4 regions of the Streptomyces sp. NPDC101234 genome follow, and region 1 is predicted to be linked to each of the others. Evidence: riboswitches for the same ligand, from Rfam matches in the RefSeq annotation. Region 1 holds a riboswitch; each other region holds the start of a gene.
The links. Region 1 has a riboswitch for cobalamin ahead of ACIRR9_RS11665 (prenyltransferase/squalene oxidase repeat-containing protein). Riboswitches for the same ligand answer to the same signal wherever they lie in the genome.
Positions count from the first base shown of each region.

Region 2: linked by a shared signal. The riboswitch ahead of ACIRR9_RS39290 (cobalamin biosynthesis protein) and the one ahead of ACIRR9_RS11665 (prenyltransferase/squalene oxidase repeat-containing protein) in region 1 are both predicted to bind cobalamin.
Region 3: linked by a shared signal. The riboswitch ahead of ACIRR9_RS07165 (CbtB-domain containing protein) and the one ahead of ACIRR9_RS11665 (prenyltransferase/squalene oxidase repeat-containing protein) in region 1 are both predicted to bind cobalamin.
Region 4: linked by a shared signal. The riboswitch ahead of ACIRR9_RS03240 (ribonucleoside-diphosphate reductase subunit alpha) and the one ahead of ACIRR9_RS11665 (prenyltransferase/squalene oxidase repeat-containing protein) in region 1 are both predicted to bind cobalamin.

Region 1 is NZ_JBIWOA010000005.1:213,210-220,969, forward strand. It holds gene ACIRR9_RS11630 (aldehyde dehydrogenase) at 1-803, opposite strand, end outside; gene ACIRR9_RS11635 (glycoside hydrolase family 3 N-terminal domain-containing protein) at 1,203-2,474, shown strand; gene ACIRR9_RS11640 (MBL fold metallo-hydrolase) at 2,565-3,689, shown strand; gene ACIRR9_RS11645 (nuclear transport factor 2 family protein) at 3,730-4,182, shown strand; gene ACIRR9_RS11650 (NAD(P)/FAD-dependent oxidoreductase) at 4,205-5,623, opposite strand; gene ACIRR9_RS11655 (hypothetical protein) at 5,710-5,841, opposite strand; gene ACIRR9_RS11660 (hypothetical protein) at 5,894-6,058, opposite strand; cobalamin riboswitch at 6,229-6,353, shown strand; gene ACIRR9_RS11665 (prenyltransferase/squalene oxidase repeat-containing protein) at 6,466-7,680, shown strand; gene ACIRR9_RS11670 (SCO2322 family protein) at 7,677-7,760, shown strand, end outside.
Region 2 is NZ_JBIWOA010000028.1:78,285-86,044, forward strand. It holds gene ACIRR9_RS39285 (cobyric acid synthase) at 1-498, opposite strand, end outside; gene ACIRR9_RS39290 (cobalamin biosynthesis protein) at 495-1,445, opposite strand; cobalamin riboswitch at 1,545-1,687, opposite strand; gene ACIRR9_RS39295 (hypothetical protein) at 1,841-2,068, opposite strand; gene ACIRR9_RS39300 (anion permease) at 2,087-3,328, opposite strand; gene ACIRR9_RS39305 (lysozyme) at 3,443-4,267, opposite strand; gene ACIRR9_RS39310 (class II aldolase/adducin family protein) at 4,464-5,198, shown strand; gene ACIRR9_RS39315 (alpha/beta hydrolase family protein) at 5,282-6,409, shown strand; gene ACIRR9_RS39320 (hypothetical protein) at 6,696-7,760, shown strand, end outside.
Region 3 is NZ_JBIWOA010000003.1:149,504-157,263, forward strand. It holds gene pgm (phosphoglucomutase (alpha-D-glucose-1,6-bisphosphate-dependent)) at 1-1,389, opposite strand, end outside; gene ACIRR9_RS07160 (CbtA family protein) at 1,619-2,374, opposite strand; gene ACIRR9_RS07165 (CbtB-domain containing protein) at 2,397-2,618, opposite strand; cobalamin riboswitch at 2,655-2,795, opposite strand; gene ACIRR9_RS07170 (enoyl-CoA hydratase/isomerase family protein) at 2,863-3,906, opposite strand; gene ACIRR9_RS07175 (LysR family transcriptional regulator) at 3,987-4,898, opposite strand; gene ACIRR9_RS07180 (LysE family translocator) at 5,038-5,655, shown strand; gene ACIRR9_RS07185 (carboxymuconolactone decarboxylase family protein) at 5,777-6,346, shown strand; gene ACIRR9_RS07190 (RNA polymerase sigma-70 factor) at 6,346-7,209, shown strand; gene murJ (murein biosynthesis integral membrane protein MurJ) at 7,252-7,760, opposite strand, start outside.
Region 4 is NZ_JBIWOA010000001.1:694,390-702,149, forward strand. It holds gene ACIRR9_RS03240 (ribonucleoside-diphosphate reductase subunit alpha) at 1-765, opposite strand, end outside; cobalamin riboswitch at 890-1,022, opposite strand; gene ACIRR9_RS03245 (GNAT family N-acetyltransferase) at 1,068-1,574, opposite strand; gene ACIRR9_RS03250 (ATP-binding protein) at 1,732-5,358, shown strand; gene mctP (monocarboxylate uptake permease MctP) at 5,393-7,021, opposite strand; gene ACIRR9_RS03260 (DUF3311 domain-containing protein) at 7,018-7,290, opposite strand; gene ACIRR9_RS03265 (GntR family transcriptional regulator) at 7,514-7,760, opposite strand, start outside.

The DNA of each region.
Region 1 (7,760 bases):
ACGTCCGCGTCCGGCAGCACGACCGCCGCCGACTTGCCGCCCAGTTCCAGGGTCACGCGGGTGAGGTTCTTCGCGGCGACCTCCATCACGCGCTTGCCGGCCGCGACGGACCCGGTGAAGGAGATCTTGTCGACGCCGGGGTGGGCGACGAGGTACTCGCTCACCTCGCGGTCGGCCGGGAGGATGGAGAGGACCCCGTCCGGCAGCCCGGCCTCCTTGGTGATCTCACCGAGGATGTAGGCGTCCAGCGGCGACTCCGGGGACGGCTTGAGCACCACCGTGCAGCCGGTGAGCAGCGCGGGGGCGAGTTTGGCGGCGGCCACGAACTGGGGCACGTTCCACGGCACCACGGCAGCCACGACCCCGACCGGCTCCCGCCGCACCAGGATCTTCCCCAGCACCCCGTCGCGCGTCTCCTCGTACGTGAAGTCGCGCGCGACCCTGATCGCCGCGTCCCAGACCATCATCGCGCCGAGCGCCTGCGCGAGAACGCTCCAGGAGTAGGGGGAGCCGTTCTCGGAGGAGATCACCCGGGCGATCTCCTCGTGCCGGACGGCGATCGCGTCCTTGATCCGGGTGACGACCTCGATCCGCTCGTCGAGCGTCATCCGCGGCCAGGGCCCCTCGTCGAAGGCCCGCCGCGCCACGGCCACCGCCCGGTCCACGTCCTCCCGCGAGGCGTGCGGCACCCGCCCGAAGACCTCCTCGGTGTGCGGGGAGACCACCTCGATGACGTCCTTGCCGAGAGGGTCGGTCAACTCCCCGCCGATGAACAGCTGTCCGTGTTCCAGGAACTCGGTCATGGCGCCCCGCCACCCTTCCTGACGATGTTTCAGAACTGATACCAGTTCTAGTTGAACTAAGCCAGGGGCGGGACCGAATAGGCCCCCACCAGTGGTTTTGCGAACGGCGGGGGTACCGTCGGGCCGCGCGGTCCGCCTGCACCCCGTCGCCGCCCCCGGTTCCGCTGCGTGGCCGGACCGCTTCCGACAGTGGCCGACAGGCCGGCTCGGGCTTGCCCCGGCTCGGGTCGGCCGGGTTTCCGCCCGGCCCCGAAACGCGAGATCCTGTTGGTACGCCGACCGCGGACCTCCGAACAAATTCGGACCGGAGCGCATCCCACGCTTCGAGAAGCCCACCTCATGTTCATACGGCCCTCAGCGCGACGGACGCCGTCGCGTCTTCCGGAAGGAGGCCGGGCGATGAATGTCCCGTCGTACCGTGACCACACGACCGCACGCAGACTGAGCACCGGCACCGCCGCCGTCATGGCGGCGATGCTCCTGGCAGGCTGCGGCTCGGGCGCCCCCCAGGCGTCCCCGCACTCCAGCGCCCCCAACAAGTCCCCCGCCGCACCCGACGGGCCCTCCCCGTCGTCCCTCACACCGGGCGCCACCGGCACCGCCACCACCGCGGCCACCACCGCCGCCGACACCACCCCCGCCGCGTGCACCAACGCCACGAAGCTGGCCGGGTGGTCGAACCAGCGGCTGGCCATGCTGACCATCGCCGTCCCGGTGTCGGAGACCTCGGTGTCCGGCGCCACCTCCGAGGTGAGCGCCGGTGCGGGCGGTGTGGTGCTGTTCGGCAGTGCGGCACCGTCCGACCTCGGCGCCCGGCTGACCACCCTGAAGTCCCACGTTCCGGGCCATCTGGGTCTGCTGGTGATGACGGACGAGGAGGGCGGCGGCATCCAGCGCATGGCGAACCTCGTCGGATCCCTGCCCTGGGCCGCGTACATGGGCGCGCACTGGACCCCGGCCCAGATCCAGCAGAACGTCGCGAAGGTGGCCAAGAAGATGGCGGCCGCCCAGGTGAACATGAACCTCGCGCCGGTGGTCGACGTCGACGGCAGGAACGTGGCCCCCAGCAAGACCAACCCCGACGGATGGCGGTCCTTCAGCGGCAACACCGCGGTGGTCTCCAAGGCCGGGGTCGCGTACATGAACGGCATGCGCGACGGAGGCGTGATACCCGTCGTCAAGCACTTCCCGGGCCTCGGCGGCTCCACCTACAACTCCGACTTCGGCCCCGCCCGCACCCTGCCCTGGTCCACCCTGCAGAAGGTGGGGATCCCGCCGTTCACCGCGGCCATCAAGGCCGGCGCCCCGGCCATCATGGTCTCCAACAACATCGTGCCGGGCCTGGCCACCAATCCGGCGAGCCTGTCGCCCACCGTGATCAGCTCCGAGCTGCGCGGCAAGCTGGGCTTCAAGGGGCTGGTGGTCACCGACTCGCTCAGCGCCAAGGCGATCTCCGGCGCCGGCTTCACCATCCCTGCGGCCGCCGTCCAGGCCCTGCGCTCCGGTGCGGACATGGTCATGTTCGACCTGGGAAGCAATGTCGGCTCCCAGACGTCCTCGATCGCCTCGGCGATCACCAACGCGGTGACCGGCGGAAAGCTCGCCCGCAGCCGCCTCATCGACGCGGCGGGGCACGTCCTGGCCGTCCGGCACGTGAATCTCTGCTCCTAGTCGGTTTCCCCCGCGGAAATCTGACGCGTAATCAGTTCTGGCTATAGTGAGCAGGAGCCGTGCGGCGGTGCGGGGGCGGAGGGCGGCGGAATGACGAACGGTCGGAACGAGCGTGACGGGCAGGGCGAGCCGGCGGTGGCGGTGCGGTCGGAGGTGACCGTGCACGACCACGGCGGGGGCGTGCGCTCCGTCGAGGTGCCCATCCCGGACAACCCGCTCGGCCACACCCTGGTGTACGTCGTCGACACCGACCGCGGGCCGGTGCTGGTCGACACCGGGTGGGACGATCCCGGGTCGTGGGATGTGCTGGTGGCGGGGCTGGGCGGGTGCGGTACGGCGGTCGGGGAGGTGTACGGCGTCGTCATCACGCATCACCATCCCGACCATCACGGGCTGTCGGGGCAGGTGCGGGAGGCGTCCGGGGCGTGGGTGGCGATGCACGCGGCCGACGCGGCGATCGTACGGCGGACGCGGGAGACCAGGTCCGAGCGGTGGTTCAGCTACATGGAGGCGAAGCTGACCGCCGCCGGTGCGCCCGAGGAGCATGTGGCGCCGCTGCGCGGAGGCCGTCGTGGCCGCTCCCTGCCCGGCCTGTCCCCCGCCCTACCCGACCGGGAGATCGTGCCCGGCGAACTCCTCGACCTGCCGGGCCGCCGGCTGCGCGCCGTCTGGACACCCGGGCACACGCCCGGTCATGTCTGCCTGCACCTGGAGGAGGAACACCCGAGCCGACTCCCCGGCCACGGCCGTCTGTTCTCCGGTGACCACCTCCTCCCCGAGATCACCCCGCACATCGGGCTGTACGAGGACCCCGAGGACGGTGGGGGTCCCCCCGCGCGAGCGCAGCCGAGCGTGGGGGAGGTCACCGACCCGCTCGGCGACTACCTCGACTCGCTGGAACGCATCGGCCGCCTCGCCCCCGCCGAGGTCCTCCCGGCCCACCAGCACACCTTCACCGACGCACCGGGGCGGGTACGGGAACTCCTCACCCACCACGAGGAACGCCTCGCCGGCCTCCTCACCCTCCTCCAGCATCCGCTCACCGCCTGGCAGTTGGCGGTACGGATGGAGTGGAACCGGCCCTGGGAGCAGATCCCCTACGGATCGAGGAACATCGCGGTGTCGGAGGCCGAGGCCCATCTACGGCGCCTGGTGAAGCTGGGGCGCGCGGAGCAGGTGGCGGGGAGCGAGCCGGCCACGTACGTGGCGGTGTAATCCGGTCGCCGGACGCGGTCCCCCGCTGTTAGACAGTCGCATGGATCCCTTGGAGCAACTCCTCGCCGAACGCGCCTGCGAGCGCCTCGTCATCGACTTCGTCCACCGGCTCGATCTCGGCCGGCCGTCCTCCGTCGCCGAGTTGTTCACGGCGGACGGCTGGTGGGAGTGGCCGCCGCCCGGGGACGGGCGGCGGGCCGCAGGACGGGAGGCGCTGGCCGCGTACTTCGGCTCCCGGCCGGCGGGCCGGCTGTCCCGACGCATCATGTCCAACATCCTGGTCACGGTCACCGGACCGGACACGGCGACGGCCACGTCGTACTTCCAGACGTACCGCGTCGACGGCTACGAGGGGGGCACGGTGCCGGCCGGGCCGCCCGTCCAGATCGGCCAGTACGAGGACACGTTCCGGCGCCTCGGCGGCCGATGGCTGCTGTCCTCCCGCTCCCTGGTCCTCCCCTTCGGCGGGCCGACTCCGCAGGCGAGCGGGTGAAGTGCCCCTTTGTCCCCGTGAGTTACCCCTCCAGCCCCGCCGCCGCCCGCTCCGCCGTCGACAACGGCACCTCTCCCAACGGCCCCTTCCGGCCCCCGAAGAAGATGTTCCACAGCATGTCGGGGGCGAAGAGCCGCGTCGGGGCCGTCTTCAGGCTCATCACGTCCAGCAGTCCGTGCAGTGCGCGCGGGTTCTCCGAGCCCGCCGCCACCGCCTTGTCGACGTACGCCGTGAGCAGGCGTTCCACCGCCGTCGGCGGCTCCGGTGCCGCTCCGGGGTAGTACGCGTCCTGTCCCACGGCCAGGTTCCACGCGTTGCCCACCGGGCGGGCCACCGCGCGCTGGATACGGCGGGCGGTGCCCGGAGCGCCCGCACCGTGCCGGTCGAGCACCTCGCGGACCGCGATCGCGCTCTGGGCGGCGACCGAGAGGCCGTGGCCGTAGACGGGGTTGTAGCCGGCGACCGCGTCGCCGATCACCGCGAAGCCCTCCGGCCAGGCGGGGGCGTTCTCGTAGTAGCGGCGGCGGTTGGCCGTGCTGCGGGTGGTCACCGGGTCGGTCAGCGGCTTGGCGTTGGCGATCAGCCGGCCGATGATCGGGTCCTTGAGGCCGGTCAGGGCGAAGGGCCCGAACTCGGCCGGATCGGCGGTCGGTTGTCCGCCCCGCGTACCGGAGACGGTGACCAGCCAGCGGCCGCCCTCGATGGGGACGAGGACCCCGCCGCGGCCGGGGGCGTTGCGCGGGTCGGCCTGGACGTTGACGACCGGGTAGCGGGGCACGGCGGTGGTCGCGGGCGGGGCCTCGTAGACGCGGCTGGCGTAGGCCACCCCGGCGTCCACGACGCGCTCCACGACCGGCGGCAGGCCCAGCTCCGTCAGCCAGTCCGGCGTCCGGGAGCCCCGGCCGCTCGCGTCGATCACCAAGTCTGCGTGCAGGACGCCGAGTTCGTCGTCGTCCGAGATGCGGATGCCGGTCACCCGGTCGCGGTCTCCGACCAGCCCCGCCACCCGGGTGCCGTCCCGCAGCGTCACCCGGGGCCTGCCGAGCACGTCCGCGCGGATCACCGCGTCCAGCAGGTCACGGCTGCACACGATCATGTTGTGCCGGGAGTCGGTGAACCGCCGGAACCAGTGTCCCGAAGGCGCCTTGCTGACCAGGTCCTTCATCACGTCGATGAGTCCGGCGCCCTTGCCGACGAGTTCGCCGGTGATGCCGGGGAGCAGGTCTTCGAGGGCGGCCACGCCGCCCGACCACAGGAGATGGGCGTGTCTGGCCTGCGGCAGCCCCTTGCGGTGTGCGGGGCCCGCGGGCAGCCGGTCGGCCTCGACGACGGTGACCTCGTCGAAGCGGGTGGCGAGGACCGAGGCGGCGAGCAGTCCGGCGGTGCTGCCGCCGATGACGATCGCGGTACGACGGACCGCTGCGGTGGCTCTGTCAGACATGAGTGCTGAGGCTTTCTGCGACATCCGCCCCCTGTTCGAGGAGGGCGGTTCCGACCCGGGTGGACTGAAATGCACGGGCGCTCGGCTCAGTTGGCGGCGGCACCCTCGAAGGCGGCGCCGAGCAGTTCGGCGACGACCCCGACGGGGATTCCGGTGCGGCAGGACAGCTCCCCCAGCCGTTCCGGTACGCCGGTCAGCGGGGCATGGGCGTCGCTCACCAAGGTCCCCCTGGACGTGCGTCGTCGGTCGGTCGGCCGAGCAGTCGCGAGGCTATCGAATCACCCGTGCCGCCCACCAGACGCGACAACCCATCCCGCCCGCCGGCAGTACCGCCGGCGTGGTCGGCCCCGACAGCCGCTCCATCACCAGGTCGGTCCGGGAGCCGGAGGGCCGCACCCGGGGCACCGGGTATCCGTGCTCCCATGCGTACGTCATCAGCGCGCCCTTGGCCGCCGAGTCCCCCGGTCGCCCCGCTCACGGCGCAGCACCCACGCCTCGTCGATCTCGTACACATCGGCCGAACGCCCCGAGCCGAGCAGTCTCCCCGTCATGGCGCGACCATGACGAAACGGTCTCCGCACAGCCGCCCCTCAGCTTCTTGTTGACGCCCGGTAAAGTAGCGGGGTCGTCATCACCCGTACGGGGGGAAGCCGGTGTAATTCCGGCGCTGACCCGCAACCGTGAGCCGTTCCGTGCGGCGAGCCGGACTGCCCCGCGCGGACGTTGATCGGCTCAGGTGCGCCGGTGTCCGTCGGCGCACGGCACCGTCGAGGTTACGGAGCCGAGCCGCCGGGGTGTCCCGTGCTGCCCGGCTCCCCCACAGGGAGAGGCACCCGCCGACCATGAACGTCCTCCGCCGCAGCGCCGCGGTGCTGGCCGCCACCGCCGTCATCGGCGCCGCCATGCCCACGATGACCGCACTGGCCGCCGACGATCCGTCCCCGTCCGCCTCCGCGGTGCTCCCGTCGGGGCTGTACGGCAGCACGGACCCCAAGTACGACGGCGTCTGGCGCCAGTCGCTCGCCCTGCTCGCCCAGCACACGGTCGGGGTGACCCCGGCCGCGAAGGCGGTGGACTGGCTGGCCGGGCAGCAGTGCGCGAACGGCGCGTTCGCCGCGTTCCGCGCCGAGCCGACGGCGGCCTGCGACGCCAAGGTGACGGTCGACACGAACAGCACGGCGGCCGCCGTACAGGCACTGAAGGCGGTCGGCGGCCACGACTCCGCCGTGGGCAAGGCCGTGACCTGGCTGAAGTCGCAGCAGAACAAGGACGGCGGCTGGGGCTACGCCCCTGGCTCGCCCAGCGACACCAACTCCACCGGTGTGGTCATCGGCGCCCTCGCGGCGGCCGGCGCGAGCGCGGACCGGACGCCGTACGACCTGCTGGCCAAGTGGTCCATCCCCTGCGACCAGGACGGTGGCGGTGGCGGTGGCCTCGCCTACCAGCCGGACAAGACGGGGAAGCTGTCCGCCAACGCGGACGCCACGGCCGCCGGGGTGCTCGGCGCCCTCGGCAAGGGGTTCGCGGCGACGGCCGGCAAGGCCCCGGCGGAGGGATACATCTGCGCCAACTCCGACAAGGCCCTCACCCGGGAGGAGGTGGCCCGCAACGGCGCCGAGTACCTCGCGGACGCCGTGCACGAGAAGGGCTACCTGGTCTCCGCGCTCCCCGGTGCCAAGCCCCAGCCGGACTACGGCAACACCGCCGACGCGGTCGTCGCCATGGCCGCGCAGGGCTGGACGAAGCCGGCGAAGAAGCCGTACGCCTGGCTGACGGCGAACTCCGCGCAGTGGGCGAAGCAGAGCGGGCCCGCGGCCTACGCCGAGCTGATCTTCGCGGCGCATGCGATGGGCGCGGATCCGCGCGACTTCGGCGGTACGGACCTGGTGACGGCGCTGAACGCGACGGGACCGGCCCCGCGGGCGGCTGCCGCCGAGCACACCGGGGCGAAGAAGTCGTCGGGCACCGGTGTGTGGTGGATCGTCGGCACGGGTCTCGTCGCGGGTATCGGCATCGGCTTCCTGTTCAGCGGCCGCCGGAAGCAGCGGCAGCTGTGACCGCCGTCCGCCGGGCCGCGCTGCTGCTCATGACCGCGCTCCTGGTCTGGGGGACCGCGGCGGGGCCGGCCCAGGCCGCC
Region 2 (7,760 bases), on a different contig from region 1:
GTCGCCCACCACCAGCACGGGGAGCCGCGCGTTGCGCGCGATCCCCATGTTCACGATGTCGGTCCGGCGCAGATTGATCTCGGCCGGACTGCCCGCCCCCTCACAGATCACCGCGTCATACGTGCCCCGCAACTCGGCGAGACAGTCGAGCACGGTCCCGAGCAGCTTCTGCTGCCGCCCGCCGTGGTATCCGCGCGCGCTCAGCTCACCGACCGGCTTGCCCAGCAGCACGACCTGACTGCTCTGCTCGCCACCGGGCTTGAGCAGCACGGGGTTCATCAGCGCGGTCGGCTCGACCCGGCAGGCCTGCGCCTGCATGGCCTGCGCCCGCCCGATCTCGGCCCCCTCGCGCGTCACGAAGGAGTTGAGGGACATGTTCTGCGCCTTGAAGGGCGCGACCTTGACGCCCTGTCGCACCAGCCACCGGCAGATACCCGCGGTGACGACACTCTTGCCGGCGTCCGAGGTGGTGCCGGCGACGAGAAGACCACCGTTCATGACGTACGTCCCTTCCGTCCCTTCGCGGCGAGGCGCGCGGCGACGGTCACGCCGAGCGCGAGCAGACCGACACGACGGGAGAGCCGTACCGCCCGCCGGATGTCCGCGACCTCCACGGCCCGCCCCTGCGTGTTCAGCACGGGCCGGTGCTCGACCCGTCCCGCATACGACAACGTCCCCCCGAGCCGCACCCCCAACGCCCCCGCGAACGAAGCCTCCACGGGCCCCGCGTTGGGACTCGGATGCCTGGCCGCGTCGGCCCGCCAGGCCCGTACGGCTCCACGGGCATCCCCACCGGCGGCCGTCGCCAGCACGGCCGTCAGCCGCGCCCCCGGCCACCCGGCGACGTCGTCCAGCCGTGCGGAAGCCCACCCGAACCGCCGGTACCGGGCCGACCTGTGCCCGACCATGGCGTCCAGGGTGTTGACGGCGCGGAACCCCACCAGCCCCGGCACACCGGCCAGGGCTCCCCACACCAGCGCGCCCACGACCGCGTCACTGGTGTTCTCGGCGACGGACTCCACGACGGCACGGGCGATCCCGTCGGCGTCCAGGGCCTGCGGATCCCGTCCGCACAGATGCGGCAGCCGGGCACGGGCGGCCTCGACGTCCCCCGCCTCCAGGGCCCGCCCGATGGTCCGCGCCTCGCGCGCGAGCGACGTCCCGCCGACAACCGCCCATGTGGCAGCGGCGGTCAGCGCGACGGAAGCGGTGGTCGACGGTCGTACGACCCGCTGGGCCACGGCCCCCAGAGCCACGGCGCCGCCGGCGCACACGGCGGTGTGCAGAGCGCCCCACCCGCGATCGTCCCGCCACAGCACCTTTTCCACGGCCCCGGCCGCCCGTCCGAACACGGCGACCGGATGCCCCCGGCGCGGATCGCCGAGCAGCAGATCACCGAGAAGGCCGGCGGCGGCGCCGTACGCGAAGACGCGATCGGCACCCATCGGCTCAGCCGGCCGTGGGGTCGGGGACGAGCCGGGTACTGAACCTCGATCGGCAGCCGCACATGGCGTTATGTCCTCACTCAGGGTGTCCGCGCCCTGGTTCGACGAGACCGGCGGTGAGAGTTCCTGGCTCCCGGGGCTACCTACCCCGGTGACAGTGGCGGGACCGCGCCGGATTCACACCGGCTTCCTCTCTTGCCGCCGTACATGGCTCCGGCAGTCCACCATGCCCCCGGAAGACCCGTCAACTTGCCGTTGACCTGCGAGGGGAGAGTGTGCGAAGGCCCACATCGGGTGCCCTGCGGGGCTCCTGGGACATGCCGAAGGCTCCTTCCCGAGCGGGTCGGGGAGGAGCCTTGTCGGTCGTGTCCGGGTCTCGGCGGCGACGGTCCCGGTCAGGCCTTCGCCACGATCAGGTGGATGCCGTACGCCACAGCTGCCGCGCAGGCCGCGAAGCAGACGTAGGCGGCCGTCACGGCCAGGGCCGCGGAGTTGCCCTGGGCCGTGGCGCGGGCGCGGGCGGAGAGGCCCTTGATGCCGAGGGTGAAGAGGGCCACCAGGCCCACGGTGGCCACGAGGCTGACGCCGAAGACGGAGCCGATGGCTGCCCAGTCGATGCTCATGTTGGTTCTTCCTCGGGGTCAGACGGTGGCGGCCGGGTCGGTCGCGGCAGCGGCGGCGGGGGAGGGGATGGTGGCCGTGAGGCCGTCGGTCACCGGGCCCGCGGGCGGGGGAGTGACCGCGGCGATCGCCGTGGTGACCACGCCGGCCGGTTCCTCGGCCGCGGTGTCGTTGACGTTGGCGCTGTCCACGACCTCGCGGCGGGAGAGCTTCCAGATCGCCGCGCCGGCGGCCACCAGGAAGACGCCGACGGCCGCCGTGCCCCAGTCGCCGAGGTCCGTCACGGACTCGGCGAGCGCGCCGACCAGTGCGGCCGCCGGGAGGGTGAGCACCCAGGCGACGAGCATGCGGGTCGCGGTGGACCAGCGGACGGTGCCGCCCTTGCGGCCCAGGCCCGCGCCCATCACCGAACCGGAGACGACGTGCGTGGTGGAGAGGGAGAAGCCGAGGTGGGAGGAGGCCAGGATGGCGGTGGCCGCGCTGGTCTGGGCGGCGAAGCCCTGCTGCGGCTGAAGGTCGGTCAGGCCCTTGCCCATGGTGCGGATGATGCGCCAGCCGCCGATGTAGGTGCCGAGCGCGATGGCCAGACCGGCGGAGAGGATGACCCAGGTGGGAGGGTTCGAGCCGGGGGCGATGGAACCGCCCGCGATCAGCGCGAGGGTGATGATGCCCATCGTCTTCTGCGCGTCGTTGGTGCCGTGCGCGAGCGAGACCAGGCCGGCGGAGGCGATCTGGCCGGCGCGGTAGCCCTTGCGGGTGGCCTCGTCGTCGGCGTTCTTCGAGAGCGCGTAGGAGAAGCGGGTGGAGAACATCGCCGCGAGACCCGCGACGACGGGGGCGGCGACCGCCGGGAGCAGGACCTTGGCGACGAGCACGTCGCCGTGGACGGCGCCGAACCCGGCGGAGGCGACGGTGGCGCCCACCAGACCGCCCATCAGGGCGTGCGACGAGCTGGAGGGCAGACCCACCAGCCAGGTCACCAGGTTCCAGAGGATGGCGCCGACCAGGGCGGCGAAGATGACCTCGGGACGAATGCCGTTCTCGTCGACGAGGCCCTTGGAGATCGTGTTGGCGACCTCCACGGAGAGGAAGGCGCCCACCAGGTTGAGCGCGGCGGACATGGCCACCGCGATCTTGGGCTTGAGCGCACCGGTCGAGATGGTTGTGGCCATCGCGTTGGCGGTGTCGTGGAAACCGTTCGTGAAATCAAACGCGAGTGCGGTTACCACCACAATCGCGAGGATCAGCGAGAAGTTTTCCATTTACCCAGGCAATCGTTCGAAGTCATTGGTTGTTGGACCGTAGGCAACCTGGGTGAACGGGAGGTGAACTGGGGTGGACTTGGGGGTGTCTATGACGGAGGGCCGTCATTCCGCTTACGGTCCGACGGCCCGGTCGCCGCTTGGCTGGTGGCCCTTGGCGAACGACCTCAGCCGGCTCGCCGACCCGTTGAAGAGATTCTGGTCACCCGGCAGGCTGCCGCTGTTGTCGTACTGCCAGAAGGTCCAGGACGACCATCCGGCCGGCAGCGCCCCGGCGTCCGCCGAGCCGTGCCGGGCGATCCACAGCGCGTGGTCGGCGGCGAAGGCGCTGCTGCCGCCGGTGCACAGGTTCCACCAGTGGGTGGTCGTGTAGATCACCGGCCGCCGGCCGGTCTCCCGGTGCAGTTCGTCGCTGAAGGACCTGATCCAGTCGACCATCCTGGCGCTGCTCATGCCGTAGCACTTGTGCTTCTTGTCGTACGGGTCGTACTCGACGTCGAGCGCGGGCGGCAGCGTCCAGCCGTCCGCGGTCCAGGTGCCGCCGTGGCTCACGAAGTACGCGGCCTGCTCGGCGCCCGACGACTTGTCCGGCAGGGCGAAGTGGTACGCGCCCCGCATGATCCCGGCGTCGCGTGCGCCCGCGTACTGCTGGTCGAAGTACGGGCTCTGGTAGGTGGTGGACTCGGTCGCCTTGATGTATACGAACTCGGCGCCCTTCGCCTTGACGCTCGGCCAGTCGATGTCCTTCTGGTGCGAGGAGACGTCATGCCCCCTCGGCAGGCTCCCGGCGGACGCCGGTGTCCCGGCGAACGCGATCGCGGTCCCCGCGGACGCGAGGGCGAGCGCCGCCACGGACGCCGCCAGGGTGCGGACGCGGACGCGGACGCGATGGCGATGGCGCCGACGGTGGTGGCGGGACGGAATGCGGTCACAGGCCATGTTTCCCCCCGGAATGGCAGCGTGTGCGAAAAATCGTCCAGAGATTATTGGAAGATCGGCGTATGATCGGCGATCTTCAGCCAAGGGTGGAGATAGAGCAGTTTGTGGCGATTTGCTCTCTACTGATCTCGGGATGTCCGGCCTAAAGTGCCCTCCCGTGCGGACCGGTTGGGGCGTCGGCTGACAGGATCGGGCCATGGGTGAGCAGTGGCGGGACGAGCGTGGCGGACGGGCCGGCCGGGGTGGCGAACAGGGTGTGCCGGAGCCGCGAAGGCGGGATGTGCGTGCGGAGGAGGCCGACGCCTGGCGGGAACTCGTCGCCACGGCCCGCCGCACGGTGACCGACGGACTCGTCGTCGGCACCTCCGGCAATGTCTCGGTCCGCGTCGGCGACACCGTGCTGGTCACGCCGTCGGGCGTGCCGTACGACCGGCTCGGCGCGGACGACGTGACGGGCGTGGACCTCACCGGCCGTCAGGTGCTCGGCGCCCTGGTCCCGACCAGCGAACTGCCCATGCATCTCGCCGTCTACGGCAGCACCGACGCCGAGGCCGTCGTCCACACCCACGCCGTCCACGCGACGGCCGTCTCGACCCTCGTCCCCGAACTTCCGGCGATCCACTACATGTCCGGGGCCCTCGGCGGCGCCGTCCGGGTTGCCCCTTATGCGACGTACGGCACCGAGGAGTTGGCCGAGAACATGCTCCGCGCCCTGACCGACCGCTCCGGCTGCCTCCTCCAGAACCACGGCACGATCACCTACGGCACGACCCTGACCCAGGCCTATGACCGCACCGCCCAGCTGGAGTGGATGTGCCGCCTGTGGCTGACGGCGTCCTCGGTGCCCGTCCTGACCCCGACCCTGCTGTCACCGGAACAGCTGGCGGAGGCTCGGGAGAAGCTGCGGGGATACGGACAGAAGAAGGGGTGAGTCCGGGGGCGGGCCCTCCTGCCCGGCGCGCCCTCGGGTTTCCTCCGCTGGCCACCACCCCGCTCCGCCCCGACACTGGACAGGTGCGCCCAGTCAAAGTCACGGCCGCCGCCGTCGGTGCCGTACTCGCCGCCGGTGCGGCCAGTGTGGCCGCCGGACGGTTCGCCAGTGGCGCCGCGCTCAAGGCGCCGCCGGGCCGGCCCCTGCCCACCGAACCCCGGCTCACCGTGCACGGCACCGCGGCCGGCCGCATCACCCTCACCCGGGACCTGGCCTCACTGCGCCCCGGCCGCTACGGCCTGGCCGGCGACGGCTCGCACGCGGTCGTCGGCGCCGTCCTGGAGTCCGCCGCGAACACCGCCGACACCGTCGTACGGCGGCTGGAACGCGTGACCCACGGCTCCCTCGAGACCGGCGACCAGGTCTGGCTCACCCCCAACGTCCACATCGGCGACCCGGGCGCGGCACTCGGCCTGGAGTGCGCGGACATCGACATACCCGGTGAACTGGGCCCGCTGCCCGCCTGGTTCGTGCCCGGCTACCGGGACACCTGGGTGATCGCGGTGCACGGCCTCGGCACCACCCGCGAGCTCGCCATGAACGTCATGGAGTTCCTGCATGCCCGCCGGCTGCCCGTCCTCGCCCTCGCCTACCGCGGCGACCTCGGTGCCCCGCGCCCTCCGGACGGCCTGAACCACCTCGGCGAGAGCGAGTGGCGCGACCTGGACGCGGCGATCCGCTACGCCGTCCGCTACGGCGCCCGCCGCGTCGTCCTGTACGGCTGGTCCACCGGCGCCACCATGGCGCTGCGCGCCGCCGTCCACTCGGCACTGCGCGACCGTGTCTCCGGGCTGGTCCTGGACTCCCCGGTGCTCGACTGGGAGGCCACCCTGCGCGCCCTCGCCCAGGCCCGGCACACCCCCGAGGCCCTGCTGCCGCTCGCGGTGCGCGCCGCCCAGGGCCGGGCCGGCCTGCACGCCGATCACGTGGGCGACCCCGTCGACCCGGCGCAGCTCACCGTGCCCACCCTGATCGTCCACGGCCCGGACGACACGGTGGCCCCCTGGACCTACTCCCGCCGGCTCGCCGCCCGGCGCCCCGACCGCGTCGCCCTGCACACCGTGCCGGACGCGCCGCACGGTGCGATGTGGAACGCCGACCCCAAGCAGTACGAGGAGCGGCTGCGCCGGTTCCTCACCCCGCTGATGTGATCCTCACCGCATCCCCGGCCGCTCCCGGGCGCCTTCTCGGCACGGGCCGGAAGCCCTGATTCCATCCGGTTCCAGAGGTTCCGTTTAAGGCTGTATCACTGGCCTGAACATGTCTCCCCGCCTCCCGTCGACCGCCGTGCGTTGGCCAGCCCCGTAGCCCGCCGTGACATTCCGTTTGGGTTTTCGGACCGTCAACCGGAAGACTGCACCCGTGACGTCCCGTATCCCGCGCGACTCAAGGCTTCGACTCGTCCGAACGCGACCCCTGGCCGCCGCCCCCCGAGCGATGAACCAGCGGCCCGCGCGCCGCCCCGCACCCCGCCCGCCCGAGGGCACCCCGGCCCCCGCCGAGCTGGCCAGAATGGCTCGCTCCGGGCTGGCCGGAGCGGCCCGCGTCGCCCACTGGGCCGACGCCGCCCTCGGACCCGGCAGCGACGGTGCGACCGCCGACGGCAAGGCCACCCTCTCCGAGGCGACCGCCGAACGCGCGGCCGGTGATCTGGGCCTGACCGCGGCTCAGGTGCGTGCCGACTGGGACACCGCCCGGCTCGCCGGCCTGGTCGAGGTGCACGGCGAGACCGCGCGCCCCGGCTGGCGCCTGCGCGCCTGGGACCGCGACGACAGCGCCGTGCTGCGCGGCTGGGTCGCCCTCTTCGACGCCTGGTCGCTGGCCCACCCGGAGCCCGCCGAGTTCGAGGCCGCCGCCGTCGCCGAGGTCGTCTCGGCCATGCCCCAGGTGCTCTCCTTCCTCCAGCTCTCCGCCGGGCCCGTCCCGGTCGAGCAGCTCCTGGACCTGCTGCGGCAGCGGGTCACCGAACTGCGCACCGAGCGTTGCGAGGTGCCCTACGAGACGGAGAACGGGTCCGGGTCCGCCGGTCCGGTCGCCGCGCTGCGCTCCGCCGACGCCGACCCGGCGGACCGCGCACCGGCCGAGGACCCCGCCCCCGCCGAGGGCGCCGAACTCGCCCCCCTCCTGGACTGGTCCCTGCACGCCCTGGCCTCCGTCGGTGCGCTGACCTGCGGCGACGCCCAGGCCACCCTCACCCCGCTGGGCAGCTGGGCGGTCTGGGTCAAGCTGGAGCAGATCTGCGTGGCCGCGCAGAGCCCCGCCGGGAACATCGAGGTCGCCGCCGAGGAGATGCTCCGCGGCTGCGCCCAGCTCCGCCCCAACGCGGCCCGCGCCGAGTACCGGGCCTGGCTCGCCGCCCGCCCCGTCGGCAGCGCCGTCGGCGAACTCGTCGACGCCGCCCGGGGCGAGGACGCCCTGCTGCGCGGCCTCGCCTTCGAGGCGCTGCGGGTCGTCGGCGCCCCCGCCGAACCCGACGTCCGCGCGGTCGTCGAGGAGCCGACC
Region 3 (7,760 bases), on a different contig from region 1:
CTTGGCCAGGAGGGCCTTCTCCTCGCGGGTGGCCGGGGCGTCGATACGGGCGTAGGCGGGTTCGCCGAAGCGGGCGGTCAGGTCGGCGTAGTGCTCGGACGGGGTCTTGTCCGTCACGGCCGTGATCTCGGAGGCGAGCAGGGCGAGCAGGATGCCGTCCTTGTCGGTCGTCCAGACCGAGCCGTCCCGGCGCAGGAAGGAGGCGCCGGCCGACTCCTCGCCGCCGAACCCGATCGCGCCGCTGACCAGTCCGTCGACGAACCACTTGAACCCGACGGGAACCTCGACGAGTTGACGGCCGAGGTCGGCGGCGACCCGGTCGATCATCGAGGAGGAGACCAGGGTCTTGCCGATGCCGGCGTCCGCCGCCCACTGCTCGCGGTGGCGGTAGAGGTAGGAGATGGCGACGGCGAGGTAGTGGTTGGGGTTCATCAGGCCGGCGTCGCGGGTGACGATGCCGTGCCGGTCGGCGTCGGCGTCGTTGCCGGTGGCGACCCGGAACTCGTCGCGCTTCTCGATCAGCGAGGCCATGGCGTACGGCGAGGAGCAGTCCATGCGGATCTTGCCGTCCCAGTCCAGCGTCATGAAGCGCCAGGTGGGGTCGGTGTAGGGGTTGACCACTGTGAGGTCGAGCGAGTGCCGTTCGGCGATCCGCCCCCAGTAGGCGACCGAGGCACCGCCGAGCGGGTCGGCGCCGATGCGCAGCCCGGAGGCCCGGACCGCGTCGAGGTCGAGGACGCTGGGCAGGTCGTCGACGTAGACGCCCATGAAGTCGTACCGGCCGGTGGTGGGCGCGGCGAGCGCACGCTCGTACGGGATGCGCTGTACGTCCTTCATCCCGCCCGCGATGATCTGGTTGGCGCGGTCCTGGATCCAGGAGGTGGCGTCGGAGGCGGCGGGGCCGCCGCTCGGCGGGTTGTACTTGAAACCGCCGTCGGCGGGCGGGTTGTGCGAGGGGGTGACGACCACCCCGTCCGCGAGGCCGGCCGTACGACCCCGGTTGTGGGTGAGGACGGCGTGCGAGACGGCCGGGGTGGGGGTGTAGCCGTCGGCGCTGTCGACGAGGACGGTGACGCCGTTGGCGGCGAAGACCTCAAGCGCGGTGACCTTGGCGGGCTCGGACAGGGCATGGGTGTCGGCGCCCAGGAACAGGGGGCCGTCGGTGCCCTGGCCGCTCCGGTACTCGCAGATGGCCTGGCTGGTGGCCGCGATGTGGTCCTCGTTGAACGCGGTCGTCAGGGACGATCCGCGGTGTCCCGAGGTGCCGAACGCGACCCGCTGGGCAGGGTCGGCCGGGTCGGGGTGCAGCGCGTAGTAGGCCGTGACCAGCCGGGCCACGTCGACGAGGTCCTCCGGAGCCGCCGGCCGGCCCGCTCGCTCATGCGGCATGAGTCCACTTCCTCCGCAGTCGTTGATCGATCGCTCGGCGCCCATCTTTCCTTGTCAGCGGCGGTGGACGCGAGTGCGGCACCGTCCGTACGCCGAAGACACGGCGGGTTCACGGCGGGTTCACAGCAGCCGCAGGGCCCCTGCGGGCCCGGCGGGCGCACACGAAAGGGCCCCCGGACGGTTCCGGAGGGCCCTCGCGTGTCGTTCGGTGAGCTGCGGACATCCGCCGTCAGTGTGCTGCGGACATCTTCCGTGCGGCGGCCGGAGCCCTCGCCGGCTTCGGGTTGAGCACGCGCTCGGCCAACTCGCCGAACAGCAGCCCGAATCCGCCCCACAGGGTCAGCTGGATGGCCAGTGCCGAGAGCCGGAACCGCCACAGCAGGGTGGCCGGGAAGTCCTTCGGCACCTCGTTGACGACCGGCAGGAACTGGTAGGCCAGCCCGATGACGACGGCGAACGCGACCACCGCGAGCACCGTCGCCCACCAGGTGCCCAGCCGTGGCTGGAGCCGCTTTCCCAGGATGGTCGCGGCGACCGCCAGCAGCACGCTGAGCAGCATCATCAGGAAGTAGAGGGTGGTGCGTTTCCCGATGGTGTCCGGGTCGCCCACCGACGGCGGGTTGGCCGGGTACTTCAGGAACGGCACCACGTACACGGCGAGCAGCGCGCAGCCCGACAGCAGCAGCGCCGTCGCCCGCGGCGAGAAACGCCCGACGCGGCCCAGGGCGAAGCAGAAGGCGAGTGCGGCGATACCGCCGAAGGCGACCCCGTACACCAGCACACCGGTGGCCAGGCCCGCGGTGGACTGCAGGGAGCGGGAGACGACCTCCATCTCGTGCTCGTGCGAGTGGGCGTCCTCGAAGCTGATCGCCTTGTCGACGTTCGGCTCACCCAGCAGGTAGGCGGCGACCAGGGCGAGCACGCCGGCGGCAAGGCCGGCGAGCATGCCCCGCACCAGGAGGTTCCGTACCGTTGCGGAGTTCATGTGATGTACGGCGTCCCTCGCGTCAGTGGCAGGGGAAACCGAGCAGATGGCGGGCGTCGTGCACCCACTCGTGGACGTCCGTGCCGTTGAACACGGAGGTGGCGCCCTGCTCGGCGCCGACGAAGTAGAGCAGGACGAGCATCAGGATGCCGAAGAAGACCGCCCAGGGAGCTATCGCGGACAGCGGCAGCTTGGCGGGAACGGCGGGGGTGTTGGCTGTCGGCGGAGCGACGGTCTGCGCCATGGCAGGACCTCCTCTGGGAGTTCGCGTCCCAACTCGGTGGTGCACATGACGACGGCCACGGGTCTGACTGGCAAGCGCCCGGGGGCTCTTGCATACAGTGGCGCGACCGTGCCGGATTCCCACCGGCTTCCGTCTCGCCGTCGTCGATATCGGACAGACCGTACCGCGTGTGGAAGGTACGGCCAAGACCGCGTCACCGGTCGTGATCTTCGTCTCGCGCCTGGTGGGCGGTCGGCGGCCCGGCTCATCCGGGCGGGGCGAGGCCCAGTTCGCGCTCGCCGAGCGGCGCGAAGAAGCGGTCGACGTCGGCGTCGGTGACCTCGGCGAGGGTGGCCGGGGACCAGTGCGGGTGGCGGTCCTTGTCGACGACCTGGGCACGGATGCCCTCGACCAGGTCATGGGTGGCGAGAGTTGCGCAGGAGACCCGGTACTCCTGGTCCAACACCTGCTCCAGCGAGCCGAGTCGCCGAGCCCGGCGCAGGGACTTCAGGGTCACCTTGAGAGAGGTCGGCGACCTGGTGAGCAGGGTCTCCGCCGCCTGCTTGGCGGCCGGGTCGCCGTGCGCCGACAGCCGCTGGACGATCTCCTCGACGGTGTCGGCCCGGTAGCAGGCGTCGATCCACGCACGGTGGCCGGCCAACTCCCCTTCGGGCGCCGACCGCACATGCCGAGCAAGCGCTTCCGGTACGGGCCGTTCGGCGAGGTCGTCGACGAAGGGCCGGATCGAGCCGGACGGCATGAAGTGGTCGGCGAGTCCGCACAGCAGGGCGTCGGCGGCGCCGATCTGTGCGCCGGTCAGGGCGAGATGGGTGCCCAGTTCGCCGGGGGCGAGGGCGAGCAGGCGGGTGCCGCCGACGTCGGGGACGAAGCCGATCCCGGTCTCCGGCATGGCGATCCGCGAGCGTTCGGTGGCGATCCGGACGCTGCCGTGCGCGGAGACGCCGACACCGCCGCCCATGACGATGCCGTCCATGATCGCGACATACGGCTTGGGGTAGCGGGCGATCCGGGCGTTGAGGTGGTACTCGTCGTACCAGAAGGCGGCCGCGGCGGTGCCGTCGCCGTCGCGGGCGTCGTCGTGGACGGCACGGATGTCACCGCCCGCGCACAGGCCGCGCTCCCCCGCGCCGGTGATGACGACGGTCTCGACGGCCGGATCGTGCTCCCAGGCGGTCAGGGCTTCGGCGATCCGCAGCACCATCGGGTGCGACAGCGCGTTGATCGCCTTCGGCCGGTCGAGGGTGATGTGTGCGGCCCGGCCGGTCGTGTGCAGCAGGACGTCGCTCATCCGGACGCCTCCGTCGGTTCGTGGGCCACGGTGACGCGCATGTTCTCGTCGGTTCCTTCCGGGTCGGGTGGACTCGTCGGTCACGGACGATCTTCTCGCGACCGGTCGGTCCGCAGCGCGACGGCCCGTCGGAGTGCGTCCCGGCAGGCCACGACGGCGGGGTGCCCGCCCCGCCCGCGGCGTACGGCGGTGAAGACACGGCGCCCGGCGGGGAGTTGCCGCAGCTCGGCCGTCACCCGCTGTCCGTCCCGGACCAGGTCGGGAAGGAAGGCGGCCGCGAGTCCCTCCTCCACGAGGCGGAGGTGCAGCAGCAGGTCGGTGGTCTCGAAGCGTACGTCCGGTTCGAAGCCCGCGTCGCGGCACACGCCCATGGACCAGTGCCGTGCCGGAGTTCCTTCGGGTTCCATCACCCAGGGGTGGCCGGCGAGTTGCCGCAGTTCCGTCCTCGGGCCGCCCGCCGAGGGCGGCAGGGCGAGGTGGAGGGGATCGTCGAGCAGGTCCTGCTGTTCGAGTTCGGCGGGCCGACGGTGGGGGTTGCCGGGGTACTCCTCGGCGAGGACGAGGTCGAAGTCGCGGGCCTGAAGTGCCGGGAGGGACTTTTCCGGCTCCATGTGGGTGACGTGGACGCGCAGGTGCGGATGGGCCTCGCGCAGCAGCCGGAGCGCGGCGGGGACCAGGACCAGGGCGGCCGTCTGGAACGAGGCGACGCGCAGGGTGCCGGTCAGGTCGGTGAGGGAGGTCTCGATGTCGGCCTCGGCGCGTTCCAGGCGCTCGAGGACGGCTTCGGTGTGGGCGACGAGGATCTCGGCCTGCTCGGTCAGGCGTACCCGCCGCCCGACCGGCTCCAGCAGCGGGACACCGACCTCGGCCTCCAGCTGGGAGAGCTGCTGGGAGACGGAGGAAGGAGCGTACGACAGGGCCGCGGCGACGGCGGCGAGCGTGCCCCGGTGCTTGAGCTCGCGCAGCAGGCGCAGCCGGTGCAGATCGAACATCACGGGCCCGACCTCCCAGCAGCCAAGCGAATCATCAGGTTTTCCGATGACTATAGGTCGATAACATTCGCTGGACCGACCGTGGGTGCGCGTCGGAGTCTGCGGGGGTGAACCCCACCCCCTTCCCCAGGTCGGCCGCATGCTGACGCACCTCGCGGCCGCCGTCGCCGTCCTAGGACTCCTGACCGTCGTACCCGGCCCGGACATGGTGGTGGTCACCCGCCGCACCCTCGCCGCCGGTTCCCGGGACGCGCTGCGGACCGTCGGCGGGATCACGACCGGTCTGCTGGTCTGGGGCGTGCTGACCGCGGCCGGGCTCTCGGCCGTGCTGGCCGCCTCCCCCGCGGCCTACCTGGCCGTCCGGCTCCTGGGCGCGGCCTACCTGGTGTTCCTGGGCGCGCAGGCGCTGCGGCAGCACCGGCCCGGCGCGTCGGCCCCGGTGGCGGACCCACCGGGCCCGACGGCCGCAAGCGCTTGGCGGACCGGTCTGCTCTGCAACCTGTTCAACCCGAAGATCGCCGTCTTCTACGCCGGACTGCTCCCCGCCCTGGCCCCGCCCCGGTTGCCCGCCGCCTGGGCCAAGGCCCTCCTGGTGCTCCTGCACGTCAGTCTCACGCTGGTCTGGCTGGGCTGCTACGTACTCCTGATCTCCAGGACCCGGCACGTCCTCGAACGGCCCGGCGTCCGGCGCACGCTGGGACGGGCCACGGGCGTCGTACTGATCGGCTTCGGCGTCCTGGTGACGGTGGCCGCCTGAGCGCGCGGGGGACGGAGCCCGGGTCGAATTCGGCCGGAGCCTGTCACATGCGCGTGCCGGGCGGTGTCTTCATGCCGAACAGCCGGCGCACACCGCGTCGGCGACGCACAAGGAGCACACCATGGCGCTGCGCCTTCCGAAGGCCGAACTCCCCGCCGAGCTCAAGGAGAACATGGTCGAACAGCTCGGGGCCGTGCCCGAGAACGTCGAGGTGCTCTGGCACAGCCCCCAAGTCACGCAGGACAGCCTGGAGTTCGGCGGCAGGGTGGGCGCGTGGGACGCGGCCGACCCGAGCCTCAAGTCGTTCGCGCACATGGCGGTGGCGGCGCAGGTCGGCTGCAGCTGGTGCCTGGACGTCGGTTACTTCCAGGCGCGGAACGAGAACCTGGACCTGACCAAGGCCAGCCAGGTGCCGCGCTGGCGGGAGTCGGAGGTGTTCACGCCGCTGGAGCGGGATGTCATGGCGTACGCCGAGGCCATGACGGAAACCCCGCCGACCGTGACCGACGAGATGTACGCGGGCCTCTTGGACCGGCTGGGCGCACCGGCGATGGTCGAGCTCACCGCGCTGATCGCCTACGTCAACCTGGCGACCAGGGCCAATGTGGCGAACGGGGTCACCTCGCAGGGCTTCTCCGACGCCTGCGAGATCCCGCTGGCGAAGCGCCCGAATCGTCCGGCGACGGCATGATGGCCGACGTGCTCGAAGAGGATCCCTTCGTCTCCCACCGCAGTCTGCTGTTCACGGTCGCCTACGAGATGCTCGGGTCGGCGGCCGACGCGGAGGACGTGCTGCAGGAGTCCTGGCTGCGGTGGGCCGGTGTCGACCGGACGCGGGTACGGGACCCGCGGGCGTATCTCGTCCGGATCGTCACCCGTCAGGCGCTCAACCGCCTGCGGACGCTGTCCCGCAGCCGCGAGGACTACGTCGGCGAGTGGCTGCCGGAACCGCTGCTGACCAGTCCGGACGTCGCCGAGGACGTGGAACTCGCCGACAGCGTGTCGATCGCGATGCTCACGGTCCTCGAGACGCTCGCGCCGACCGAGCGGGCGGTGTTCGTGCTCCGCGAGGTCTTCGACGTGCCGTACGGCGAGATCGCGGAGGCGGTGGACAGATCTCCGGCCGCGGTACGGCAGATCGCCCGGCGGGCCCGTGAGCATGTGGCGGCCCGGCGGCCCCGGGTCCGGGTGAGCCCGTCGGAGCAGCGGACCGTCGTGGAACGGTTCCTGGCCGCGCTGCGCACCGGGCAGGTGCAGGAGCTGATGGAGGTGATGGCACCCGACGTGGTCCTGGTCACCGACGGCGGCGGACTCGCGAACGCCGCGCTCGCACCGGTCCACGGGGCCGAGCCGGTGGCGAGCCTGCTCGCACAGCAGGACCGCACGGTGTCGCCGGTGTGGCTCAACGGCGCACCCGCGGGCCGGATCGAGGCCGGGGGCCGGCTGGCCGCGGTGAGCGTGGAGGTGGCCGACGGCCGGGTCACCCGCATCCACGCGGTCGCCGCCCCGCGGAAGCTGACCCGGCTGGACAAGCCGGCCGAACTCACCCGGTGACCCCTCCGGTTCCGGGCGGGGTGGCGCCGCCCCGCCCGGGACTCACCCCAGCCCCGGCAGGCTGCGCAGTTCCGTCGTGCGCAGGAGCCGGGCGAAGGCCAGGAACAGCAGCACCATCGTCAGCCCGCCCGCGGCCAGCGAGAGATAGCCCGAAACCGAACTCCGGTCGCAGGCTCGGGTGATGAACCAGCCCGCGGCACCGGCGGCGGTGGCGGCCGCGACCAGCTTCGTGTACGTACGGCAGATCCGCCGCCCGTCGAGCAGTCCCTCGGTGCGCCGCCGCAGCCGCACGGCCGTCAGCAGCAGGCCGATCCCGTAGGACAGGGAGTAGGCGGCGGCCATCCCGGTGACCGCCCAGCGCGGGGAGAGCAGCAGATGGCAGGCCAGGGCGAGCGCGATGTCGGTACCGCTGATCCAGACGGCCATCCGGAACGGCGTGCGGGTGTCCTCGAAGGCGTAGAAGCCGCGCAGCAGCAGGTACTGCGCGGAGAACGGGATCAGTCCGAGGCCGAAGGCCTGCAGCATTTCGCCCAGCGGGACGGTCTCGGCGG
Region 4 (7,760 bases), on a different contig from region 1:
CAGACCGATGCCGCCGGCGTGCTTGGAGAGGCGGGCGACCTGGTGGTAGCGGTCGTAGATGGAGTCCAGCTCGTCCTTCGGGGAGTCGAGGAGGTAGCAGGACGACATCTGGGGGTGCCGGGTGCCGGAGTTGAAGAGGGTGGGGGAGGAGGGGAGGTAGTCGAGGCGGCTCATCAGGCGGTAGAGCGCGGTGACTTCGTCCAGTGCGCGCGCGGTGTCGTCCTCGGCGAGACCGGCGGCCACCCGGAGCATGAAGTGCTGGGGCGTCTCGATCACGCGCCGGGTGATCGGATGCCGGAGCAGGTAGCGGCTGTGGAGCGTGCGGAGCCCGAAGTAGCCGAAGCGGTCGTCGGCGTCCGGGTCGACGAGGGCGTCCAGGCGGGCCGCGTGCAGCCGTACGAACTCGGCGGTCCGGTCGGCGATGAGCCCCTCCCGGTGCCCCACCGCCACGGACTCGGTGAAGGACGTCACGCCCTGCGAGGTGGCCTCGGCGCGGACGGAGACCGTGAGCAGACGGGCGGCCAGCCGCGAGTAGGCGGGGTCCTCCGAGATCAGGCCGGCGGCCGCCTCCGTGGCCAGCTCGCGCAACTCCGCTTCGTCGGCCCGCGCGGACCGGCCGCGCAGCGCGGCGGCGGCGACCCGGCCGGGGTCGGCGTCGGGGAGGTCGGCGGTCAGCTCGGTCAGGGTCCGCAGCAGCGCGGTTCCGGGACCGTCCTCTTCCACGGAGATGGTCGCTGAAACCGGGTCGGCTGGCGCGATGGTCACGTGGGGCTCTCCCTCGCTCGGCACAGGGCCTGGCGGAGGGCAGGAGGCAGCACACGGGCGAGCGCACGCGTGTCGCGTCCCCGGCCCACTCCACGAGGCCCGGACGTCAGAACACCCGGGCCGGATGGCCGGATGTGCTGTCGGCAGGTCCTCGGACTGACTCCTGCGCACAGATGTGCGCAAGTACACCGTTGCGGGACAGTTCCGGATTCGCACCGGATTCCCCTGTGGTGACAGCGAGCATGAGCATACATCTAGTGCCGGGCTGTCGTGTCACCCCCAGATGTTGTGTCGCGGTGGTGTCAGAGCGTCAGCTCGTAGGTGAGGAGAGTGATGTCGTCCAGCTCCGGCAGCGGATTCCAGTCCCGCTCGGGTGTGCGGACGAAGCCCAGCCGTTCGTAGATCCGGTGGGCGGCGAGCATGGTGCGCTGTGTGGAGAGCACGACGCGGAAGCAACCCGTGGTGGCACGGGCCCGCTCGACACAGGCACGTACGAGTGCCTCGCCGGCGCCCTGGCCCCGGGCCGCGCGGTCGACCGCGAGCATCCGGATCTCGGCCTCCCCGGGGCGCGCGATGTCGGCCATGGGACCACCGGCGGGGACGAAGGTGACTCCGCCGAGGAGACTGCCGTTCCGTACGGCCACGAGTATGTCGGCCGCGGCCGCCCGCCCGGCCACGTCTCTCAGCTCGCCCAGGTAGCTGTCGCTCTCCCCGAAGTCGAGAAGGCCGTCCCGGAGGTAGGCCTGAGCGGTGATCTCGCCGAGGGCTTCGTACTCGGCGGGGTCGGCCGGCCGGATCCTGATGTCCATGCCGCCGAGTCTGCCGGAGGCCCCCACTGCCCAGCCACGGTGTTTCCGCCGTGGTGCGGCCGGGTTGCGGGCAGCGGTGGGAGTGATTCCATGGAACTAGGTGTGGTCGCCCCCTCGGTTCCTTGGCCCCGAGCACAGATCTCGGAAGGAATTCGCCATGACGAGGGTCGTCCGTCACCCGCCCGGCAAGGAGCGGCCGCGCTCCGCGCAGATGGCGACACTTGGTCCGAGACGCGCGGGCAGCCGGGCCGGATGCCGACTCGCCCGCCACTGGCACTCCCTGATGATCCGTCTGGAGGCCCGCCGGGGGACCGCCCGCCCCAAGAAGTGGCGCAGATGGGCCTCCTACGCCAATGTCACCAGGCTGATCTGGCTGGTCGCCGTGCTCACGCTGCTCGCGTGGATCATCGAGGGCCTGTACATCGTGGGCGTGCACCACACCACCGAGTTCGAGCACTGGCGGGAGAAGAGCAAGGCGTTCGACATCGTCTTCAAGTTCGTCGGTCCGATACTCGCCGCTTCGATCGCCGCCGCGCTCTTCCTGTTCTGGTGGTACCGCTGGACCAAACGGCGTTACCTCACCAAGGCACTGCGGGACCCCGGCGGACTGGTGCCCACCGCCGGGCCCGACACCGCCGAGATCGTGGGCCGGGAGGAGATCGCCCAGGTCATCGCCGAGCGGCTGCGGGAGCGCGACACCCGTCGGCCGTATCTGCTCGTCGGCGGGGTCGGCGCGGGGAAGACCGCCGTCCTCGTACGGCTCACCGAACTCCTGGCCTGCCAGCACGCCGTACCGGTCCCGATCCGGCTGCGGGACGCGGGCGACGGAGCCGACCTGAACTTCGAACACCTGGCCAAGCGGCGCTTCACCGACGAGGCGCCCAAGGGCATCCTGGCGCGCAGCAAGACCGACCGGGTCTGGCAACAACTCCTCGCCGACGACAAGCCGGTCGTCCTCGCCGACGGGCTGGAAGAGGCCCTTCTGGACGACGGTCAGCAGCAGAACCGGGACAACGTCATCCGCCGGGCCATCGAACGTGCCCACGAGGAGAAGCTTCCGCTGGTCATCGCATCCCGTCCGCACAGTCCGCTGGAGAGCACCTCCGCCGCGATCGTCGAGCTGGAGCCGCTCGGCGAGGCGGCGGCGCTGCGCTTCGTCGAAGCGGGCGTACCGGACTCCGACGAGCGTCGGCTCGGCTGGATCGTGGAGACGGCGGAGGTGACCGATTCACCCATCTACCTCCACATCGCCCGTGAACTCCACCGGCGCGGAGCCCTGGAGCAGGATCGCCCGGGCGACGATCCGCGGCACCTGAACGGCCGTGGCCGTGATCGCGCCGCCCTGCGGCTGTGGCTGCTGGACACCTGGGCCGAGGCGCTGTGCGAGGGGAAACTGCGCGAGGACGTCGCGCTGACCCCGCAGGAGCGCCGCGACGCCCTCGAAGCGGTCTCGGCGCTGGCCTGCGCCGGACTGCTCCAGGACAAGCTGGAGGTGGACTTCGCCGAACTGCTCGACCCGGAGGTCCTCCACCCCGGACCGGCGCGGCGTGCCCGGGCGCGGGCGGAGCACATGTGGACCGGCCATGCCTTCGACCGGTACGGGAAGCGCGGGAACGTCCTCTCCCAGTGGGACCGGCAACACATCTGGGGCGTGCTGTGCCAGCGGCTCAGCGACGAGGAACGCAGACGGCTGAGCGAGGGGAACATGGACCAGTGCCAGGCCGGCCTCGCCCGCCTCACGGCCCATGCGAGCAAGCTCAAGCTGGTGGAGGGCTTCGGGCACCGGGTCCGCTTCCCGCACAGCATCATCCAGGCGTACTTCGGCTGTCGTGTGCTGAGCCGGCTGGGGGAGCGGGGTGCCGGCGAACTGGTCGAGCAGGCACTGCAGCCGCCCGGTCCCAGCCGGGAGCTGCTCATCGCCCTGGTGCTGCTGTCCCGTGCGCGATCGGCGGGCCTCGCGGGGAAGGAGGAGGGCGGGATCCGGGCCGACATACGCAGGGAGATCGCCGAACTGGTCCGGCAGGCACCCGTGCGGGGCCGCACTCCGGCCCACCGCCTGAGCGCGGCCGCGAGCCGTCGTACGGACGACCCGAAGGCCCTCGACCTCTACGCGGCGGCTCTGGAGATCGAGAGCGGGGAGGAGGATCCGAGACGGCTGGGTGACATCGTCGCCGCGGTGCGCGAGAGCTGGCCCGGCGTCAAGGGCGACCGGCGCACCCTGAGGGACGCGAAGCGGAGGTTGATCAAGCAGCTCGGAGCCGCGCTGCGGAAGGTCGGCGACCGGATCGACACCACCCCGCTGTACTGGGAGCTCGTCCTGCTGGGCATCGAAGAACCCTCCTACTCCATCCGGTTGGCCGTCGCCCAGGAGATCGGAGCCGGCGGCAACGCGGCGTTCGCCGTGATCCGCGAGCGGGTGGGCCTGAACAGCGATCCCGTGGAGGAGTACAACAACCGTCTCGAGAGCCTGAGGGCCTGGAAGAGGCGGGAGTACGAGACGTGGGCCGAGCGTATGGGGCGGGCGAGATCGGCCGGAGCGTCCGGGCGGGCCGCGTCGTCCGAGCACATCCGGCGGCTGCAGCACGACCGGCTGGAGCTCAACCGGCGTTACCGTCAGCGGCGGGTGGCTCTCTTCAGGGAGTTCGTGATGCGGGCCTGGACGCTCCCGATGCTCCTGGGCTCGGTCGACGAGGTCCACCGCGACGAGGCCCGGGAACGGCTCGCCAAGTGGTTGCGCCACCTGGACCCGAAGTACACCGGCGGTACCCCCGACCTGCCGCTGCCCCTGGAGGCGGCGCTGGCCCAGGGCTTCAAGTACGCGGCCAACCGACGCCAACGGCACCCCCACACCTACCCGGGCGGTCGCATCGACCTGATCCGCCAGGCGGAGACCGTGCTGCAGCAGTCCCGGTGCTGGTACGCGCAACTCAGCCTGCTCCAGGCACTGTGCCTGTGGGAGCTCGCGGACATGGCCGCCGGCTGCGACCGCCAGGGGTACGCCACGCCGGGGCGGAACGGCGGCCCTGCCGGCGGGTCCCGGCCGGTGCAGCAGCGCGGTGGGGCCACCGCCGTACAGACGGTGGAGCGCTGGCTGTCCATGGCGGGCACGGAGAGCGCGGCGCCGGGACAGCCCGGGGAGAACGGCGATCAGGTCCGGCGCCGCCTGCATCCGTTCGTGGCCGAGACGGGTGATCTGGTGGCCCTCGCGCTGGAGACAGGACAGCCCGAGCGGTTCCTGTGGATCGACGAGAAGGGTGTCGCCGACAACATCGGTGCCCGCGCCGAGCACTCCGGGGGTTACCGCAAGGACAACCTGTGGATCCCGCCGTCGGTCGGCTGGAGCACCCTCGACCCGCGGGCCCAACACCTCGTCGCCGACGTACTGGTCATGCTCAACCTCATCGAACGCGACGGGCATCCGGACGAGGTCGAGGAACGGATGGCCCGCGCGGAGCAGCTCGGTACGCCGCTGCCGCCGTGCATCCGCACGAACCGGGAGCCCCTGCGTCCCGGACTGCGGATCGGCACAGCCACCCCGCCCGCACCCGGATCCGCCTGTCCGCCCGACTGCAGGTTCCGGCTCTGCCCGTACCCTCCCCGGGGCTGGTTGCCCCGGGGAGAGATCCGCGAGCCGTTCTGCCGCCAGCAGCAGGCCCTGCTGCCGGGCCGGGTACGCCGCTGGTTCCCCCGGCTCCTGCGCCGCAGGACACCGCCCTGGGTACGCATGCGCGTCCGCGAACTGGACCGTTTCTGGGACGCGATGGCCGGGCGTACGCGCGACTAGAACGTCACGTGTGCACCCGGCCGGGCCTGCTCGGTCAGTGCACCGAGTCCGCGGTGGCCGGCGGGAGTTCCACCTGGACCCCGGGGTCGCCCGCGTCCGCCGTGTAGTCCGCCGGGCTGGTCTCGTCCACGCCCTCAGGGGCCTTCAGCGCCTTCAGGACGAAGGTCAGGACCACCGTCACCACCACGTTCATCACGAACGCCGTCAGGCCGATGTAGCCGATCTCGCCGATGCCCGGGATCTCCTTGGCGCTGCCGCCGAAGTGTTTCTGGGTGGGCGAGGCGACACCGTACGCCGCGACCGTGCCGTAGACCATGCCGACCGCCCAGCCGGCCAGCAGGGCCCAGCGGTGGAACCAGCGGGTGAACAGGCCGCCCACCAGCGACGGGAAGGTCTGCAGGATCCAGATGCCGCCCAGGAGCTGGAAGTTGATGGCGACCGTCTTGTCCATGGTGAGGACGAAGACCAGCGCGCCCACCTTCACCAGCAGGGACACGAGCTTGGAGACCTGGGCCTCCTGCTTCGGCGTGGCGTCGGGCTTGATGAAGTCCCGGTAGATGTTGCGGGTGAAGAGGTTCGCGGCCGCGATGGACATGATGGCCGCGGGCACCAGGGCACCGATGCCGATCGCCGCGAAGGCCACGCCCGCGAACCAGTCCGGGAACATGTTCTCGAACAACTGCGGGATCGCCAGCTGGCCGTTGGTGACCTTGACCCCGGCCGCGATCGCCATGAAGCCGAGCAGGGCCAGCAGGCCCAGCATCAGCGAGTACAGCGGCAGGATCGTGGTGTTGCGGCGGATCACGTCACGGCTCTTGGAGGAGAGCGTCGCGGTGATCGAGTGCGGGTACATGAACAGGGCGAGCGCCGAGCCCAACGCCAGCGTGGCGTACGTCCACTGGGCGGGCTCCGCCGGGGCCAGCGTGCCGCGCGGCTTGCCGGTCGCCGGGTTGGTCTGCGCGAACGCGTGGCCCGCCTTGGCGAAGATGTCGTCGAAGCCGCCCAGCTTGATCGGGATGTAGATGATCGCCACGGCGATGACGAGGTAGATCAGCCCGTCCTTCACGAACGCGATCAGGGCGGGGGCACGGAGGCCGGAGGAGTAGGTGTAGGCCGCGAGGACACCGAAGGCGATGAGCAACGGCAGGTCCTTCACGAACCAGTTGGTGCCGTCGCTGCCGCCGACGCCCATCACGTCGAGCACCGCCTGGATGCCCACGAGCTGCAGCGCGATGTATGGCATCGTTGCCAGGATGCCGGTCAGGGCGACGGCGAGCGAGAGCCCCTTGGAGCCGAACCGGCCGCGCACGAAGTCCGAGGTCGTCACGTAGCCGTGCTTGTGGGACACCGACCACAGCCGCGGCAGGAACGTGAAGATCAGCGGGTAGACCAGGATCGTGTACGGCACGGCGAAGAAGCCGGCCGCGCCCGCCGCGTAGATCGCCGCCGGTACGGCGACGAAGGTGTACGCCGTGTAGAGGTCGCCGCCCAGCAGGAACCAGGTGACCCAGGTCCCGAACGACCGGCCGCCCAGGCCCCATTCGTCGAGGCTGTGCTCGTTGTCGGGCTTGCGCCAGCGCGCGGCCAGGAAGCCCATGACCGTGACGGCCAGGAAGAAGAAGACGAAGACGCCGAGCGCGACGCCGTTCACACCGTCCTTCACCGCTGCGCACCCCCGGCCGTGCTCCGGGCCTTGCGGGCGCGCTGGTCACGCTCCCACAGCTGGTACGCGGTCATGGTGAGCGCGGTGGAGATCAGCACCCACAGCATCTGGTACCAGTAGAAGAACGGGATCCCGATGAACACCGGGTCCGTCCTGGCGTACGAGCCCACCCACAGCATCGCCACGAAGGGCGCTATCAGGCAGAGGGCGATGACGACGCGCACAGGCGTCACCACCGCCGCTTTGGTCACATCGGACGCATCTGACATCTCGCGGCTCCGTCCCCTCACCGACCGTACGGCGATCGCCGTTGTTCACCTGTGTAACGCGCAGGCAATCATGGCGAACGCACAAGGTCAGCGGAAGACCTCATCCGCATATCGGTATGTCGATTCGGTGGAGATGCCGGTGAGGGCACCGGCAAGGGGCCGGTGGGGTTGCCGGTGGGGTTGCAGGTCGACCGGCCGAGGGGGCGGCCGGTCGTGAACGGTCCTAGTCCTGCGGGCGCTTGAGCCGGGCCACGAACTTGTAGCGGTCCCCTCGGTAGACGGACCGCACCCATTCCACGGGCTGTCCCTCGCGGTCCAGGGAGTGCCGGGAGAGCATGAGCATCGGCAGGCCCACGTCGGTACCGAGCAGGCCGGCCTCCCGCGGGGTGGCCAGCGAGGTCTCGATGGTCTCCTCGGCCTCGGCGAGGTGCACGTCGTACACCTCTGCGAGGGCGGTGTACAGGGACGTG